3 regions of the Faecalibacterium sp. I3-3-33 genome follow, and region 1 is predicted to be linked to each of the others. Evidence: predicted binding sites of a transcription regulator. Region 1 holds the regulator's gene; each other region holds the start of a gene.
The links. The regulator Rex, encoded in region 1, represses fermentation and respiration genes when NADH is low (regulators of the CRP and FNR family bind a similar motif). The targets are predictions, from matches to a motif close to ATTGTTAANNNNTTAACAAT.
Positions count from the first base shown of each region.

Region 2: MTP39_RS07085 (butyryl-CoA:acetate CoA-transferase) is a predicted target of Rex. The motif match lies at 3,396-3,415, and genes of this name have one in related genera.
Region 3: gap (type I glyceraldehyde-3-phosphate dehydrogenase) is a predicted target of Rex. The motif match lies at 3,435-3,454, and genes of this name have one in related genera.

Region 1 covers NZ_CP094469.1:598,797-604,750, reverse strand. The annotation lists gene MTP39_RS02870 (carbohydrate ABC transporter permease) at 1-58, opposite strand, end outside; gene MTP39_RS02865 (ABC transporter substrate-binding protein) at 246-1,637, opposite strand; gene MTP39_RS02860 (thymidine kinase) at 2,408-3,013, opposite strand; gene MTP39_RS02855 (redox-sensing transcriptional repressor Rex) at 3,018-3,659, opposite strand; gene MTP39_RS02850 (ClpP family protease) at 3,914-4,597, shown strand; gene MTP39_RS02845 (FtsK/SpoIIIE family DNA translocase) at 4,853-5,954, shown strand, end outside.
Region 2 covers NZ_CP094469.1:1,475,766-1,481,719, reverse strand. The annotation lists gene MTP39_RS07105 (3-hydroxyacyl-CoA dehydrogenase family protein) at 1-338, opposite strand, end outside; gene MTP39_RS07100 (enoyl-CoA hydratase-related protein) at 379-1,164, opposite strand; gene MTP39_RS07095 (acetyl-CoA C-acetyltransferase) at 1,288-2,505, opposite strand; gene coaD (pantetheine-phosphate adenylyltransferase) at 2,587-3,087, opposite strand; gene MTP39_RS07085 (butyryl-CoA:acetate CoA-transferase) at 3,590-4,936, shown strand; gene MTP39_RS07080 (AI-2E family transporter) at 4,985-5,954, shown strand, end outside.
Region 3 covers NZ_CP094469.1:1,197,444-1,203,397, forward strand. The annotation lists gene spoIID (stage II sporulation protein D) at 1-954, opposite strand, end outside; gene MTP39_RS05770 (citrate synthase) at 1,187-2,557, shown strand; gene MTP39_RS05775 (hypothetical protein) at 2,557-3,342, shown strand; gene gap (type I glyceraldehyde-3-phosphate dehydrogenase) at 3,542-4,573, shown strand; gene MTP39_RS05785 (restriction endonuclease subunit S) at 4,916-5,954, opposite strand, start outside.

The DNA of each region.
Region 1 (5,954 bases):
TATCGACCCATTTCTGGAACGGAGTTCGTGCGCCTGCGGGCGCATTACTTTTTTTCATCCGAAGTCCTCCTTTTACAGGATTTGAAGCAGACAGTGCAGCAGGTCACAGACCGGCAACAATTCATTCAAGGTTTGATAACCTTTCTCTGAAAAAACAAGGGTATCTGCCGTACGGGCGGCAGATACCCTTATTGTGTTTCAGATACGGAATATCCGGTTCTGACCGCTGTCAGAGAGGGATAAACTTAGCCGACGGTGTAGCCAACAGACTCCATGCCGTCCAGCAGAGTCTCAACAGCCTCCTCGGGGGTCTGATCGCCGTAGTCGATGTTATCGAACACTTCCTGATAGATGCCGGTGCCGGAAGCCTTCAGGTCGTTGTTCTCGAACAGGGGATCCAGCTTGTTGGTGGTGAAGGCCATGACCTTGGCATTTGCGTCAGCAACCAGGCTCTTGACAGCGCCGGCGTCCTGAGCGAACTTCAGGCCAGCCTTGGAAGCGGGGATGCCGCACTCGGAGCCCATGATGGAAGCGCCCTTCTCCTCGTTCAGCAGGAAGTTGATCAGGGTAGCAGCCTCGGCAACGTTCTTGCAGGTCTTGGTGATAGCCAGACCCATGGACACCTTGGAGAAGCCGCCGTTGTTGTCGCCGAACTTGATCTCCTCGCCCACGGTGAAGCCGTCCTTGTTGCTGTCGTCCAGAGCGGAAGCGTACTTGGTAGCAGCGGAATCCCACTCGAAGATGCCTGCGATCTTACCGGTGATCCACTCGTTAGACTGGTGGGTAGCGGTATCGGAGTTTGCGGAGTAGTAGGTCTTCAGGTTCATCATGACGTGGTTGTCCACCAGGCTCTTGATGAAGGCCAGACCCTCAGCGATCTCCTCCTCGGTGTAGTTCAGGGTGGAGGTAACGGGATCTGCCCAGTCCTTGCCGTACTTGGACTCGAGGTAGAACACCATCAGGATCATACGGTCGTATGCGCCCAGGTGCATGGGGTAGTAATCGTCGCCCAGCTTCTCCTGGAAAGCCTTACCGGCAGCCATCAGATCGTCCAGAGACTTGGGAACCTCGGTGATGCCAGCCTTATTAAAGGTGGTCATGTTCCAGTAGAAGATACGGCCGGTCATGGAGACGGGCACGCACTGCTGGCTGTTGGCCACATAGCAAGCGTCCATAGCAGCGGCATCCCACTGGGTCAGGTCGATGAACTTGGAAGCAGTGTTCAGATCCACGAACTTGCTGCCGTCGGCAGAGTAGTTGTACAGCCAGTTCCAGTTCACCTGGCACACATCCTGCGCGTTGCCTGCGATGAAGGCAGCAGCCATCTTCTCTTCCCAGCCGGACCATGCGGCGAAGGTGGGCTCCACGGTGATGTTGGAGTATTCGGTGTGGAAAGCCTCCAGAGCGCTCTGGTAAGCAGCGTGACGGCTGTCGCCGCCCCACCAGCTGATGCTCAGGTTGACGGGACCGTCAGACAGAGCCAGACTCTCATCTGCGGAAGCAGCGGGAGCCTGAGAAGCAGCGGAAGAAGCGGTGGAAGAAGCAGCGGGCTTGCTGCCGCAGGCAGCCAGCAGACCTGCAGCACCGACAGCGCCGGTAGCCATCAGGAAGTTACGACGAGAAATTGCCTTGCTCATTTTTGTTCTCCTCCTAATAGAAAACATCTTCATGCAGGGGGTCTGCACATGCCCCCTTGTATACAATTATGATAACAAAAGCCACAAGAAAAAGAAAGATGCAATTTACAGTGATACAGGATAAAAACGTACAAATATTGCCCTTGTTTTCAGAACAGATTCGACGTCCTTGCCGAAATGAATAAACTTGCGCTGAAAAACTGTGCAACTTGTATACTTCAATGACTTGCATAAAAATCTGGGATGCAACAGGGGCATAACGGCAAAAATTTCAATAATTCCTGTTACATTTGCCGTTCTGCCTGTAAAATTTCACGCTTTGCAGCTGCCACCCATACCCATCTTCTTTAGCCCGTTCTCCCCTTCAGCAGACAAATGTCCCGCCGCAACTGATATATCAATAGTGCAAAAAACGTGCGTATTTCGCCCAGTTGATATATCAGTCCCTCTAAATGCAACAAATTGATATATCAGTCTGTATACAGCCTATGGGGGGTACCCCTTCCGTCTGCTCACTGCGTTCGCAGTCACCTTCCCCAAGGGCAGCGTCCTCGCCCTCTCAGTCACCTGCGGTAACAGCTCTCCCAAAGGGAGAGCCAAGAGCACTGCCGGAAGCTTCCTCGGTATACCTAATACTTTAGCGATAAACCTTACGGCTTGGCTCTCCCTTCGGGAGAGCTGGCGCGGGAGCGCCTGAGAGGGTTCATTCCACGCAAAAAAGCCGCTGCACCCGGCACGGTGCAGCGGCTTGTATATAATATAAAAGTATCTCAGTTTTCCTTTGCAGCGTAGAACGCCCGCCGCGCTTTGAAGTAGCACTGGGGGCACATGCTGACGTACTGCACATCGTTTTCAAGGTCGATGGCTACCTGCTCGCCCTCAAAGACGAACTGCCCGTTCACCTTGCGGCAGTTGCAGATGGCCTTGCGCCCGCAGGTGCATATCGTCTTCATCTCCTCGATGGTGTGCGCCAGCTCCAGCAGACGGGTAGAGCCCGGGAATCCCTTGAGGGAAAAATCTGCCCGCAGACCGTAGCAGATCACCGGGATGTTCAGATCTACCGTGACCATGAACAGCTGCTCGGCCTGCTCCGGGGTGAAGAACTGGCTCTCGTCGCACAGCACACAGGCCAGCGGCCCGGCGGCATCGTTTGCCGCCTTCACAGCTGCAAACACGTCCAGCTCCGGCGGGATCAGCAGGTCTGCTTTGCGGCGCACGCCCAGACGGCTCACCAGCTCCCCGCCGCCCTTGGTATCCACCTGCGGCTTTAAAATGAGCACCTTCATGCCCTGCTCTTCGTAGTTGTGTGCCACCTGCATCAGCGCCGTGCTCTTGCCGCTGTTCATGGCACCGTAGCGGAAATACAATTTTGCCATGCCGTCACTCCTGATTGCGCAGACGGTAGCCCAAGCTCATCAGGCTGTCGCCCAGATGGACGTTTTCCACCACCACATCGGGGTAAGGCACCGACAGGTCATAGTGGGAGAAGTTCCAGAAGCCCTCGATGCCCAGATCCACCAGCCGTCCGCTCACCTGCTGTGCACCATCGCGGGGCACACAGAGCACCGCCACCTTGGGCTTGTTTTCCTCGCAGAATGCCTCCAGCTCGTCAATGTGCCGGATGCGGATGCCGCTGATCTCCTTGCCCACCTCGTTTTCAGCCACATCAAAAGCGGCGATCAGTTTGTAACCGTTGGTGTCGGTGGTGATAAAGCGGCTCACCGCCTTGCCCAAACGGCCGCAGCCGATCAGAATGGTGGGCAGGCGGTCGCCGTTGCCGAACAGCAGGCTTTCCAGAATGGAAAGCAGGTTCTCCACCGAGTAGCCGATGCCCTGCCGTCCGTTCACGTCACCGATGCAGTTGAAGTCCTGCCGCACCTGCGAGGCGGTGGTGCCCATCTGGGAAGCCAGCTCCCGGGAGGAGATGCTGGTAATGCCGTCGGCCTGCAAGGAGCGCAGATACCGGTAATATTTGGGGAGACGCTTGATCACAGGGATCGATGCTTTTTGGGGGGTGTTCATAGGAAAATTCTCCTTTCTGCCCAACGCGCTGCAGCTTCTGCCGCCATGCAAGGGGCTTCTTTGCGCGCAGAGAGATGTTCCGTTTTATCCTGTTATATTATTTAAAGTATACAGCATGAAAGGCGAATGTCAAATACCTATTTGTAAAAAAGCAAAAAATTCACAAAGTTTTTTGTTTCTTTTCTCCTGCATACTTCCCCGGCTGCCGGGGGATACTGACCCCACAAAGACCCCGCTACGGAAGGAGAACGCGCATGGATACGGCAAAAGACACCCCCGCAGAGCAGCACCGGATGGAAAAAGAGGATATCGAAGATCTGGGCACGGTCACCCTGAGCCGGGGCGGTCATGTCATCCACTGCCTGACCGTCATCGGCCAGATCGAAGGGCATACCGAAGCGCCGCAGGGGCAAAAGACCACCAAATACGAGCACGTCATCCCCCAGCTGGTGGCGGTACAGGAGGACCCCCGCATCGAGGGGCTGCTGGTGCTGCTGAACACGGTGGGCGGCGATGTGGAGACCGGCCTTGCACTGGCAGAGCTGATCGCCAGTATCTCCAAGCCCAGCGCCACACTGGTGCTGGGCGGCGGGCACTCCATCGGCATCCCGCTGGCGGTCAGCGCGCGGCACAGCTTTATTGTCCCCACCGCCACCATGACAGTGCATCCGGTGCGGCACTCCGGGCTGATCTTAGGCGTGCCGCAGACCATGCACTGCTTTGAGCAGATGCAGCAGCGCATCACCGGTTTTGTAGCCGCCCACAGCGGCATGCCGGAAAAGCGCTACACCCAGCTGATGCTCCACACCGGGGAGCTGGTCATGGACATGGGCACAGTGCTGGACGGACGCCGCGCCGTAAAGGAAAAGCTGATCGACGAGCTGGGCGGTCTTTCGGACGCGCTGGCATGGCTGTATAAGGAAATTGAGCGGGGGTGAATCTTTGCGGCTTCCCCCGCCGGGCGATTTGAACTGCGCTCCGCGTTCGCTTTGCGCATATTCAGCGGAATTATTTTTTTATTTGCAGTTCCGAAACGCCTGCGGGCGTTTCGGAACTGCCTTTTCACGAGAGGGGCTGGATTCGTTCCATTTTCCTCCAACAAAAACAACATTATGGTTTGCCATTTTTGCCCTTGCGTGGTACAATAGTAGAATCAATTATTGTGTCTATGGGAAGTTGGGGAACAGAGTAGAATGGCAACAAAAAAACGAAAATCAACGACACGGCGTACTGCTGCCCGCCGTAAAAGGGCAGAGCAGCGGCTCCCGGCAGGGCTTGGCACCCTGTTCGGCGGCCTGCTGCTAATGGTGCTGGCCTTTGTGCAGGGCGATTCCGCATGGCGGGTGCTCCACGATGTGCTGTTCGGGCTGTTCGGCTGCGGCAGCTTTGTGCTGGGTGCAGCCGTGTGCTGTCTGGCCGTTTTGTACACCCGGGGCGAGGAGCTGTTGTCCCGCATCCTCAAGCTGGTGCTGGGGCTTATCTTTGTCTGCGGCACAGTCATCGTGTTTTCCGATATCCAGCCGCAGGGGTTGTCGGCGCTGCAAATGCTTTCCGCCTGCTACGCCAACGGTGTCAGCGCATGGCTGTCCGGCGGCGCAATGGGCTTTGTGCTGGGCGGCGTGCTGCTTTTGCTGTGCGGACGCCCGGCGGCAAACCTCATTATGATCGTGCTTTTGTTGTGCGGCAGCCTGTACATTTTTGATGTCACCCCCGCCGAGGTCTGGGTCTGGCTGTGCGCCGTCACCGGCGGCATCCGCGCCCGCGGCTCTGCCTTTGCAGAGCAGAGCGCCGCCCGCCGCGCCGAGCGTGCCGCCATCCGGCAGGCCGAGCGGGAGATTGACGAGGAATACGACGAAACCGAGGACGAGCCACTGGACGAGGAGGACGAGCCTGCCGGGCTGCATCTGGGTGTGCCGGACTGGATGTCCGGCGTGCTGCGCTGGGGGCATAAGGTAACGCAGGAGATGGAAGCAGACGCTGCGGACACCGAAGCTGCGCCCGCCGCCCCTGCCCAGCCAGAACCTGCCACACCGCCCATCACCCCGGTACGGGTCAGCGTTGCGCGTCCCCGCGCTGCCTTTGACGTAGATCTTGGCCCCGACCACACCGCTCTCTCCGAGGGTGGCAGCGAACCCATTGAGCCGCTGATCGTCGGGCCGGGCGGCACCTTCGGGCAGGACCCGCTGCGCCCTGCGCCCAAACCCACGCCGCCGCCCATCGTGGCAGACCCGGTGGTCACCGCTGCGGCAGATTTCTTTGCCAAGGACGCTCCGCAGCCGGAAGAGCCTGCCCCCG
Region 2 (5,954 bases), 880 kb from region 1:
GCGAAGACGCACTCGGGCTTGCAAATCTTGTCCAGCTCGCCGAAGGTGGTCTGCTTGACCTTCATATCCTCGAATGCAGCCTCAACGACCAGATCGCAGTCTGCGCACAGATCTTCCTTCAGGCCCGGAGTGATGGCGGCGACGATAGCGTCAGCCTTCTCCTGGGTCATCTTTCCCTTAGCAACCAGCTTCTCGTAGCCCTTCTTGATCTTTGCCAGACCATTCTCGGCCCACTCCTGCTTGATGTCGCACAGAGCAACGGTGTTGCCCTCAACCTGTGCAAATGCCTTTGCGATGCCCTGACCCATAGTGCCAGCGCCGATAACACCGATCTTCATAGGAAATCTCTCCTTTAAATATCAAAAATTATGTAGTGGATTAGTTGTTGGTGAAAACTGCCTTGGGCTTCGGTTTCTCACGGGACAGGAAGCAGCTCATGCCCTCCACCTGATCGTGGGTCTCGAAGCAATCGCCGAACAGCTTCTCCTCGACCTCAACAGCCTTCTCGATGGGCAGGCTGATGCCGTCGTTCATTGCCTTCTTGCAGTTACGCACAGCAATGGGAGCGTTCTTTGCGATCTTGCCGGCCAGCTTCAGGACGTTCTCCATCAGCTCAGCCTGCGGATACACAGCGTTGACCAGACCAATGCGGTAAGCCTCGTCAGCCTTGATGTTCAGAGCAGAGTAGACCAGCTGCTTTGCCATGCCCATGCCGACCAGACGAGCCAGACGCTGGGTGCCGCCGAAGCCCGGGGTGATGCCCAGACCGACTTCCGGCTGACCGAACACAGCGTTGTCAGAGCAGATGCGGAAATCGCAGCTCATAGCCAGCTCGTTGCCGCCGCCCAGTGCAAAGCCGTTGACGGCTGCGATGACGGGGATGGGGAAATGCTCGATCATCAGGAACACATCATTGCCCAGCTTGCCGAAGGCCTCGCCTTCTGCCTTGGTCATGGTGCTCATGGAACCGATATCGGCACCGGCAACAAAGCTCTTGTCGCCTTCGCCGGTCAGAACGATGCAGCGGACAGTCTCCTGATCGACTGCCTCAAAAGCAGCCTTCAGGTCAGCCAGAACCTCGGGGTTCAGGGCGTTCAGTGCCTTGGGACGGTCGATGGTAATGATCTCAACAGCGCCCTGCACCTCGGTTTTTACAAATGCCATTGTGAAAACCTCCATTTCATACAGTTCAGTTTTTTCAAAACAGCCCCCGGAACGCGGGAGGGCTCTCCGGTTCCCTCCGGCGCTCCGGGTCTGTGGTTCAATCAGGATTCAGAGAAAGAGTGCTTAGTCCATCTCAACGATGGTAGCGCAGCCCATGCCGCCGCCGATGCACAGGGTAGCCAGACCCTTGTGAGCACCACGGTGCTTCATAGCGTACAGCAGGGTGACCAGAATACGAGCACCGGAAGCGCCGACCGGGTGGCCCAGAGCGATTGCGCCGCCGTTGACGTTCAGCTTGTCCTTATCGAAGCCCAGAGCCTCGCCGACAGCGATGGACTGTGCTGCGAATGCCTCGTTGGCCTCGACCAGATCCATATCGGCAACGGTCATGCCGGTCTTGGCCATGACCTTCTTGGTAGCAGCGATGGGGCCCAGACCCATGACCTCGGGCTCAACGCCTGCCAGAGCACCGGCGACCCAAGTTGCCAGAGGCTTCACGCCCAGCTCCTTAGCCTTCTCCTCGCTCATGACGACCAGAGCAGCAGCGCCGTCGTTGATGGCAGAAGAGTTAGCAGCGGTGACGATGCCGTCCTTGGTGAAGGCGGGCTTCAGCTTTGCCAGAACCTCGGGAGCGCTCAGACGGGGGCCCTCATCGGTATCGAACACGGTGTCGCCCTTCTTGCCCTTGATGACAACAGGAACGATCTCGTCCTTGAAAGCGCCGTCCTTGATGGCCTTGTCAGCCTTCAGCTGGCTGTTGTATGCGAACTCGTCCAGCATCTCGCGGGTGATGGGGCTGTAGCCGTACTTCTTCTGGTAGGTCTCGTTGGTGCAGACGTTCTCAGCGGTCATGCCCATGTGCTTGTTGAAGCCGCAGGCATCCCACAGTGCATCGTTGACCATGGTATCCACGATCTCGCTCTTGCCCATGGGAGCGCCCATGCGGTAGCCGTAGCGAGCCTTCTGCAGTGCGAAGGGAGCCATATCCATGTTCTCCATGCCGCCTGCAACAACGATATCAGCATCGCCTGCCTCGATCATCTGAGCAGCCATGTTCACGCAGTTCAGACCGGAGCCGCAGACCACGTTGACGGTGACAGCGGGGGTCTCGATGGGCAGACCAGCCTTCAGGGCAGCCTGACGAGCGACGTTCTGGCCCAGACCAGCCTGAATGACGCAGCCCATGTAAACATGATCGACCTGCTCGGGCTTGACGTTTGCACGGTCCAGAGCTTCCTTAATGACGATGGAGCCCAGCTCAGCAGCGGGAACGTTGGCCAGAGTGCCACCGAACTTGCCGATAGCGGTGCGGCATGCAGATGCGATAACGATCTTTTTCATGTGAATAGCCTCCTGAATTGTGTATGTGTGTTACTTATCGGTTACCCATTTATCAAAACGCCCTGCGGCATTTTTGCGGTATCAGGTCTCTTCCCTCTCCCGGAGCTGTGCGTATTTTTCGTTGACGGCCTTTTCCACATTGGGTGTGACGAACTTGCTGATGTCACTGCCGTAATACGCTGCTTCCTTTACGATGGTGGAGGAAAGATAACTCCATTTGATGCTGGTGGCAAGAAACATGGTCTCGATGCCGGGCATCAGTGCGTGGTTCGTTTGCGCAAGCTGGATCTCGTTTTCAAAGTCCGTTACCGCCCGCAGCCCGCGCACCATTACGGATGCGTGGCGCTTTTTTGCGAACTCCACGGTCAGGCCGTCGAAGCCTTCCACGGTCACGTTGGGGATGTTCTTGCAGCATTCCTGCAGCATAGCCACCCGCTCCTCCACTGTGAACAGCGGATGCTTGGCGCTGTTGATCAGCACCGCCACAATGAGGTGGTCGTTGATCTTTGCTGCGCGCTTGATGATATCAAGATGTCCCTTGGTGACCGGATCGAACGACCCGGGATAAACTGCTGTTGCCATCGGTCAGTGTCCTCCTTGTGCGCTGTAATTACTAAGCGCGATGTGGTTCTGCCATGATAGCACTTTCCAGCCTTGGGTGCAACCTGTAACTGCTGTGGTGCGTTTTATCGTTAAATTTTAAACGAATCATTCCGCACTGCTCCGCAGTTGCTTCCCACGCTATTAGTAAAGCACATCGTCAAAATTTTATCAAGACTTTTTCTCAATTTTTTTGTTTTTTACGTACCAAACAATCCCCACATAAAGCCAAGAAAACTGTTCATTATGCTATACCGGCTGTTTTTTAGCCAAAACTATTGATTCTACACTTTGTTAATGTTATAACTAAGTTGAGCTGTTCTGCGCAGCGCGGAACACACACTGCTGCCTTGTTTATAAGGTTACCATACAGATGTGGCAAAACGGTGTGCATTCCGCAAAACAGGCGTAAAACAGCTGCATAATTTGTCCGCACAGAATTGTTTACAATTCTTTTATGTATTTTAAGAGAGGATGGTTTATAATGGATTGCAAGGAACTGTACGCACAGAAGCTTATGACTGCTGCGCAGGCTGCTGCTCTGGTCAAAAGCGGCGACTGGGTGGATTACGGCTGGGCTGTGAACACCCCTGTGGCCGTGGATGCCGAACTGGCGAAGCGCCTGCCGGAGCTGGAAGGGGTCAACTTCCGGGGCGGCATTCTGATGTGGGTGCCGGAGATCTTCCAGATCGACGACCCTGCTGCCCACATGACTTGGAACAGCTGGCACATGGGCGGCATTGAGCGCAAGGCCATTGCGCAGGGCTTCTCCTTCTACTCCCCCATCCGCTACTCTGAGCTGCCCCGCTACTACCGCGAGAGCAGCGACCCCGTGGATGTGGCAGTATTTCAGGTGACCCCCATGGACGAGCACGGCTACTTCAACTTCGGCCCCAGCGCTTCGCATCTGGGCGCTGTTTGTGAGAAGGCCAAAAAGATCATCGTGGAGGTCAACACCAATATGCCGCGCTGCCTTGGCGGCATGGAGAACTGCGTACACGTTTCTCAGGTGACCGGCATTGTAGAGGGCGCAAATCCCCCCATCGGCCAGATGGCCGCTGCCGGTGCCGCCACCGAGGTGGATCTGAAGGTGGCCAACCTCATCGTGCCGCAGATCCCTAACGGTGCCTGCCTGCAGCTGGGCATCGGCGGTATGCCCAACGCCATCGGCGGGCTGATCGCACAGAGCAATCTGAAGGATCTGGGCGTGCACACCGAAATGTATGTGGATGCCTTTGTGGATATTGCCAAGGCCGGCAAGATCAACGGCAGCCGCAAGCAGCTGGACAAGGGCCGTCAGGTCTACGCCTTTGGTGCCGGCACCCAGAAGATGTACGATTACCTGAACGATAACCCGGAGTGCATGTCTGCCCCGGTGGACTACACTAACGACATCCGCAGCATTTCCGCACTGGATAACTTTATCTCCATCAACAATGCCGTGGATATCGACCTGTTTGGTCAGGTGAATGCCGAGAGCGCCGGTGTGAAGCACATTTCCGGCGCAGGCGGTCAGCTGGACTTCGTGCTGGGCGCATACCTTTCCAAGGGTGGCAAGAGCTTTATCTGCCTGTCCTCCACCTTCTTTAATAAAAAGACCGGCCAGCTGGAAAGCCGCATCCGTCCCACGCTGGAGAATGGCAGCATCGTTACCGACACCCGCGCCAACGTGCACTATCTGTGCACCGAGTATGGCTGCGTGAACCTGAAGGGCTTGACCTCCTGGGAAAAGGCCGAGGCTCTGATCAGCGTGGCACACCCGGATTTCCGTGAGGAGCTGATCCGCGAGGCCGATAAGCTGCATATCTGGCGCAGAAGCAACAAAATTTAATAAGCGCTGCGGGTATTCCCGCTGCCCGCAGCAGGAATGGAGTTTGTCATGATGGACAAAAAGCCGCACATCAAACCGTATCTCTATGGGATGCTCGCAGGGTTTGGTGCCATTGCACTGAGCATCATCTTCTTTTTCCTCATTTACCGCTTTGACGGCTTCGGCTCGGCTATCTCTACCCTGACCGGCATCCTGATGCCCTTTATCTACGGTGCCGTCATTGCCTATCTGCTCAAGCCGGTATGCAACAGCATCGAAGGCTTTCTGCGCCGGTTTATCCCGGAAAAGATGAACGGTCTGATCAACGCGCTATCCGTGGCGCTTACCATCCTGTTCGGGCTTTTGCTGGTGTATGCGCTTGTCATGATGATCGTGCCGCAGCTCATTACCAGTGTGACTACCCTGTACTACACCGCGCAGGCCAACATTACAAAGTTCATGAACTGGGCAAGCCATCTGGAGTTTATTGAAAAGAATGAACAGATCACGGAGCTGCTCAACTCGGCCTACGCCGCCCTGAATACCAATCTGGGCACATGGAACACATGGCTCAAGAACACCCTGCTGCCCTCCATGCAGAACATCGTAAGCGGCGCAGCCATTGGTGTGCTGAACGTGGTGACGATGGCTAAGAACCTGATCATCGGCATCATCGTGGCGGTGTATATGCTGGCAAGCCGCAAGCGGTTCGTCCAGCAGGGCAATCTGGTGCTGCACAGCATCGTCCGTCCCCGCTGGGCGCAGCTGATCACCGAGGAAGTGAAGTACGCAGACCGGATGTTCGGCGGCTTTATCAACGGCAAGATCATGGACTCTGCCATCATCGGCGTGCTGTGCTATATCGGCTGTCTGGTCTTTAAGTTCCCCAGTGCGCTGCTGGTATCGGTGATCATCGGTGTGACCAATGTTATCCCCTTCTTCGGCCCCTTTATCGGTGCCATTCCGGCCACGCTCCTCATCCTCATCCAGAACCCCATCAAGGCGCTGTGGTTCGTGCTGTTCGTGCTGGTTTTGCAGC
Region 3 (5,954 bases), 600 kb from region 1:
CTCGGCCAGTGCCTTTGCGCCCCACTGGCTCATGCCTACGCCGTGTCCATAACCTTTTGTGGTAAAGGAAAAGGTTCCGCTCTGCCAGACCACCATAAAGCAGGCGCTGCGCAGCCCCAGCGCCTTGCGCAGAGCGGTGCCCTGCACCGTCTGCCCGCATACCGGCAGGGTGCCCACATAGCCGGAAGGGGTGAGCGTCGGCGCGCCGAACCACTGCGCCTGCTGCGAAAGATCAGCGGCGATGCCTAGCCGCTCCGCCAGCAGCTGCTGTAATTGGGCGGCGGAAAGGTTCAGGGTGTATTCGTAGTTGTCGGCGGCGGTGTCGGTGCTGCTGTCCACCGGTACAAGATAGGGCAGGGCAGTGCCCCAGACGTTTTCGCTGGCCTCGGTGCGGCCATTGGACATGGCAAAGTAGCTTGTCCCGGCGGGGGCATCGCCATAATACAGCACCTGCGTCTGTACCGCGTCCACCAGCGCGGAAAGCCGGGCGTAGTTGGCTGCGTAGGCAGTGCCCCAGTAGCTGTGCAGCACCGCATCGGTCAGGCAGCCTTGCCGCCGGGCGGGGTCTGCGGTGAACCATGCGCCGTTTTCCTCGGTGCTGTGGTCCCGGCGGTAGAGGGCGTAGCTGTGCGCCGCCACCGCCTGCGCCTTCAGTGCTTCGTCCGGCCAGCTGACCGGCATCTCGGCAGCAACTGCTCCGATCAGGTACTCCCGCAGCGGCAATTCTACCGCCTGCCCGGTGCTCTGATCCGTAAAGCAGATGGTATCGGTCGTGTCGGCAGGGGAGGGAGCTTCTTGCTCGCTGCTTTCCTCCGAGGCGGCAGAGGCGGCTTCGGCTGCGGACGGAGCAGCACCCTGCGCAAGGGTCGTGCGGGCAAGGCGGTAGGCAGCACACGGCAGTGCGCAGCCCAGCACCAGCAGAACGGCGCACAGCAGCAAAAAGGAACGTTTCATACGAGACCTCCTCCCGGAACGCAAGCTTTGGGAACATCATAAGCCCGGCAGCGTGCAAACCGGCGGGAAATGCGCAGAGGAAAACCGGTATTTTTGCGCTTTGCGGTGAGAAGTGCGCACTTAGCGCTTGAATTTACTGCACAAAAGCGATATTATAAAAGTATGTCCATCAGAGCGTAGGATGGACGGGATCGGAAAGTATAAAAAGTAAGAGACGGAAAGGAGCACTCCTATGAACTTTGCACACGCAGAAGTGGCGACGCTGGACCCGACGACCATGCGTACCCTGTGCGAGGAGTACATCGCAAACAACTACATCGACCCGGAGACCAGCGAGCGGCTGGGGGTCAAGCGCGGTCTGCGCAACCCGGATGGCACCGGCGTGCTGGCCGGCCTGACCAACGTCTGCGACGTTGTGGGCTACAAAAAGGATCAGGAGGGTCATGTGATCCCCACCCCCGGCAAGCTGATCTACCGGGGCGTCAACATCAACGAGATCGTGGACGAGGCTTACCGCAACGACCGCTTCGTGTTTGAGGAAGTGATCTGGCTGCTTTTGTTCGGCAGCCTGCCCACCCGGGAGCAGCTGGACGATTTCTGCGAGATCCTGGCAGAATCCCGCGCCCTGCCGGACGGCTTCATGGACACCATGAACGCCCCCTCGCCCAATATCATGAACAAGTTACAGCGCTGTGTGCTGGGCCTGTACTCCTATGACGACCGCGCCGAGGATCTGAGCCTTGAGAATATTCTGAACCAGAGCATCAACCTGATCGCCAGTATGCCCACCATGATGGTGAACGCTTACCAGATGAAGCGCCGCTACTACGACAAGCAGAGCATGTTCTTCCACCTGCCCAAGCCCGGCCAGAGCACGGCAGAGCACATCCTCAGCACCTACCGCCCGGATCAGAAGTTCACCCACGAGGAGGCAAAGCTGCTGGATATGTGCCTGCTGGTGCACGCAGACCACGGCGGCGGCAACTGTTCCACCTTTACCACCCGCGTGCTGTCCTCCTCCGGCACGGACACCTACTCGGCTATCTCTGCGGCCATCGGTGCCCTGAAGGGCCCCAAGCACGGCGGCGCGAACCTGATGGTCAACCGCCAGCTGCAGGATATCCTCAAGCATGTTGAGAACCCGGAGGATGACGATGAGGTGCGCGAGTATCTGCGCCGCATCCTGCGCAAGCAGGCGGGCGACGGCTCCGGCCTGATCTACGGCATGGGTCATGCGGTTTACACCATCAGCGACCCCCGTGAGGTCATCCTGAAGCAGCGCGCAAAGCATCTGGCCTACGAAAAGGGCTTTGAGGAAGAGTACAACATGCTGTGCAGCATCGAGCGGCTGGCACCCGGCATCTTTGCTGAGGAAAAGGGCAGCTCCAAGCCGGTGTGTGCCAACGTGGACCTGTTCAGCGGCCTGATCTACAACATGCTGGGCATCTCGGAGGATCTGTACACCCCGCTGTTCGCCATCGCCCGTGTGCCGGGCTGGTGCGCACACCGGGTGGAAGAGGTGATCTTTGCCAACCGGATCATCCGCCCGGCCTACAAGTATCTGGGCGTGCGCCAGAAATATAAGCCCATCGAGGAACGTTAATGGAATCGTTAGAGTTCGTTGTTGTCCTACTCTGCGTGCTGCTTGGCATTGGCCGCAGCGCAGATCTTGCCTTTGCTACGGACGCCGCCACCGGTCTGTGCACCGCAGGCGCGGTATGGTGGCGGTATCTTGCCTTGGGCGCTGTGGTGCTGGCCGCAGTGCTGGCCGGACGCAGCCGCCCGCTGCCTGAGACGCCGCTGCGCAGCCGCCGCCCGGCGGCTGGCGTGCTGGCCTTTGCCGGGGCGGTGTGTATGCTGGCTGCCGGTGCAGCACAGTTCGTGTTTGCAGCCGGTACGGTAAGCACCTTTGTGCGCATTCTGCTGGAGGTAGCCTGTGCCATGTGGCTGAGCAATCTCGGGCGCAGCTGGCTGCGCCGGGACGGCTGGAAAACGCCCGGCGGCGGTCTGCCGCTGGCCATAGCGGGCAGTGCACTGTTCTACTGGAACGTGCTGATGCGCTTTATGGAGAACAGCTCCAGCTGGCACCGGGTACAGCCTACGGCAGCGGTCTGGCAGGAGATGGCGGCACTGCTGTTTCTGGCGGCGCTGGCGCGCACTCTATATCTGCCCCGGCCGGAAAACGGACGTACTCTGCACGCAGCGGCGCTTGCAGCCTTTTGTCTGTGCCTGTGCTGGGAGTTGCCCCGGGTGCTCCTGCTGTTGGCAGCGGGTCTTAGCGGCGGTATGGCGGCAGCGCTGCCGGAGCTGCTTTCCGGCCTTGCGCTTTGCTGCATCGGCGGCATGGGGGTTGCCTGTACCGGGAAGGGAAAAGCTGGAAATAACTGACAAAAAACGGCAGTGCACCCTTGGTGCAATTGAACAAAAGCTTTGTGGAAGGGTGCATAAAATCGTACAAAAGCAAAAAAAGATAAAATTGTGTTGTTAATTTTTTAGCAGACACTTGAAAGTTTGCCGGTTTTGGTCTACAATAAAGATACCGTGATTTATCCGATTATGGGTAAAATAATTAGGAGGTACTATTACAATGGCTGTTAGAGTTGCTATCAATGGTTTCGGTCGTATTGGCCGTCTGGCTTTCCGTCAGATGTTTGATGCTGAGGGTTACGAGGTCGTCGCAATCAACGACCTGACCAGCCCCAAGATGCTGGCTCACCTGCTGAAGTACGATACTGCTCAGGGCTCTTTCTGCGGCAAGATCGGCGAGGGCAAGCACACTGTCGAGTCCACCGAGGATTCCATCATCGTCGACGGCAAGGAGATCAAGATCTACGCTGTTAAGGACGCAAAGGATGCTCCTTGGGGCGAGCTGAACGTTGATGTCGTTCTGGAGTGCACCGGCTTCTACACCAGCAAGGAGAAGAGCATGGCTCACATCCAGGCTGGCGCAAAGAAGGTCGTTATCTCTGCTCCCGCAGGCAACGACCTGAAGACCATCGTCTACTCCGTCAACGAGAAGACCCTGACCGCTGAGGATCAGGTCATCTCCGCTGCTTCCTGCACCACCAATTGCCTGGCTCCCATGGCTAACGCCCTGAACAAGACCTTCCCCATCGTTTCCGGTATCATGACCACCGTTCATGCTTACACCGGCGACCAGATGATCCTGGATGGTCCTCAGCGCAAGGGCGACCTGCGCCGTGCTCGTGCTGGCGCACAGAACATCGTTCCCAACACCACCGGTGCTGCTAAGGCTATCGGCCTGGTCATCCCCGAGCTGAACGGCAAGCTGATCGGCTCTGCTCAGCGTGTGCCCGTTCCCACCGGTTCTACCACCCTGCTGGTTGCCGTTGTCAAGGGCAAGGATGTCACCAAGGAAGCTATCAACGCTGCCATGAAGGCTGCTTCTTCTGAGTCCTTCGGCTACAACGAGGATCAGATCGTTTCTTCCGATGTTATCGGCATGCGTTACGGCTCTCTGTTCGACGCTACCCAGACCATGGTCGCTAAGATCGACGACGACACCTATCAGGTTCAGGTCGTGTCTTGGTACGACAACGAGAACTCCTACACCTCTCAGATGGTCCGTACCATTAAGTACTTCGCTGAGAACTGCTAATCACAGCTCTACGCTCAAAAGTGCTTGAGGTGCAGTGCTGAGTAACAGCTAGTACCGGCTTTGTCGGTACGAATATGCTGTGATTGGTACGACAACAAGATATTGAGTTCGACACCCTTCCTTTTGCGGGTTTCCGTGAGAGGAAGGGTGTTTTGTTATATTGCTGAAAGAAGCAAGAGTTGGTTTTTGTTTGATTGCGAGTGTCGCCATTTGACAAAAGGTCAATTCGCAATTTATAAGGCTGCGCCCTGCTTTTTTGTGGAATATGGGGTTAAGTCTGCTGTATGATGATAAAACAAAGGCGACCAACTTTTTACAGTTGATCGCCTTGCTCATTGTCAATTATTCAGTTTTTGAAACTGCTTCTTTGGTTGCTGCAATTTTTCGGTCACTGTAAAGAACAACTTCCTTGATAGTCAGCTTTTTGATAGCAGATATAAAAGCCTCCATAAGTGCAAAATCAATTTTTCCATCCTTTTCGGGCAATCGGATATTCTTGTTCTTTACAACATTCCAACCACCGAGCTTGTTCTTATAAGAATAAATAGGCAGGTCGGTTACCTTGTTAATGCACATGACCATGAACAGGTATTGATTTGGGGAAAGTTCAATTTCTTTGGCCTTCCACCGAATCGCATAAGCATCGGACAAAACGGTAAAATCTCTTGTCTGATAATATGCTCTGTAGACATCGCTGTTGGAAGGAATAGAAATCACATTGCTCAATATAGTTGCCCCGGATTTGGGTGCATAATAGTTCAAGCCCTGATTTTGGAAGCTTGAAGTCAGACAGGGCAGAATATAATCATCCGTGGGCTGCTTAGGCAATTCCTTGGCTTTGTAAGGCAGCTTCTTGGTTTTAACTTTTTCAAACAGATTTCCTATCGTATATGTACCCCAATCATTATCGTTTTGATCACTGAAGTTTCGAAGAGCGTCAAGCTCTTCAACCGACAATTCGTAATTGTCGTATCCGCTTACTGTCAAGTAAGCGGATAGCTCAGCGACCCGCTGAGCTTCCAGCTCAGCGACGAACGACTCCATAAAATCAAAGTCGATTTTGTCATCCTTGACAGGCAAAACGATTCTTTGTTTTTTGATTATCTCAACATTGTAACTTGAAGTTCCCCAAGAAAACAGCTCAAACGGTTTTCTCATGGCAACGAGGAAGAATTGAGCGTTGTTTTTATTGAACCTACCAAGCTTAGGTTTTAATACTTTGATTTTATCTCCTGTAAAATAGGGCTTTTCTTGGTAGAACATTGTAGCAGTATCCTGACCGAATGCAATAGTGTTACCTTTGTTTAAGTATTGATGATCTTCATCAATGTATCCTTTCTGCCCGTTGTTTATGCTTGTTCGGACTATATACGGATATTCG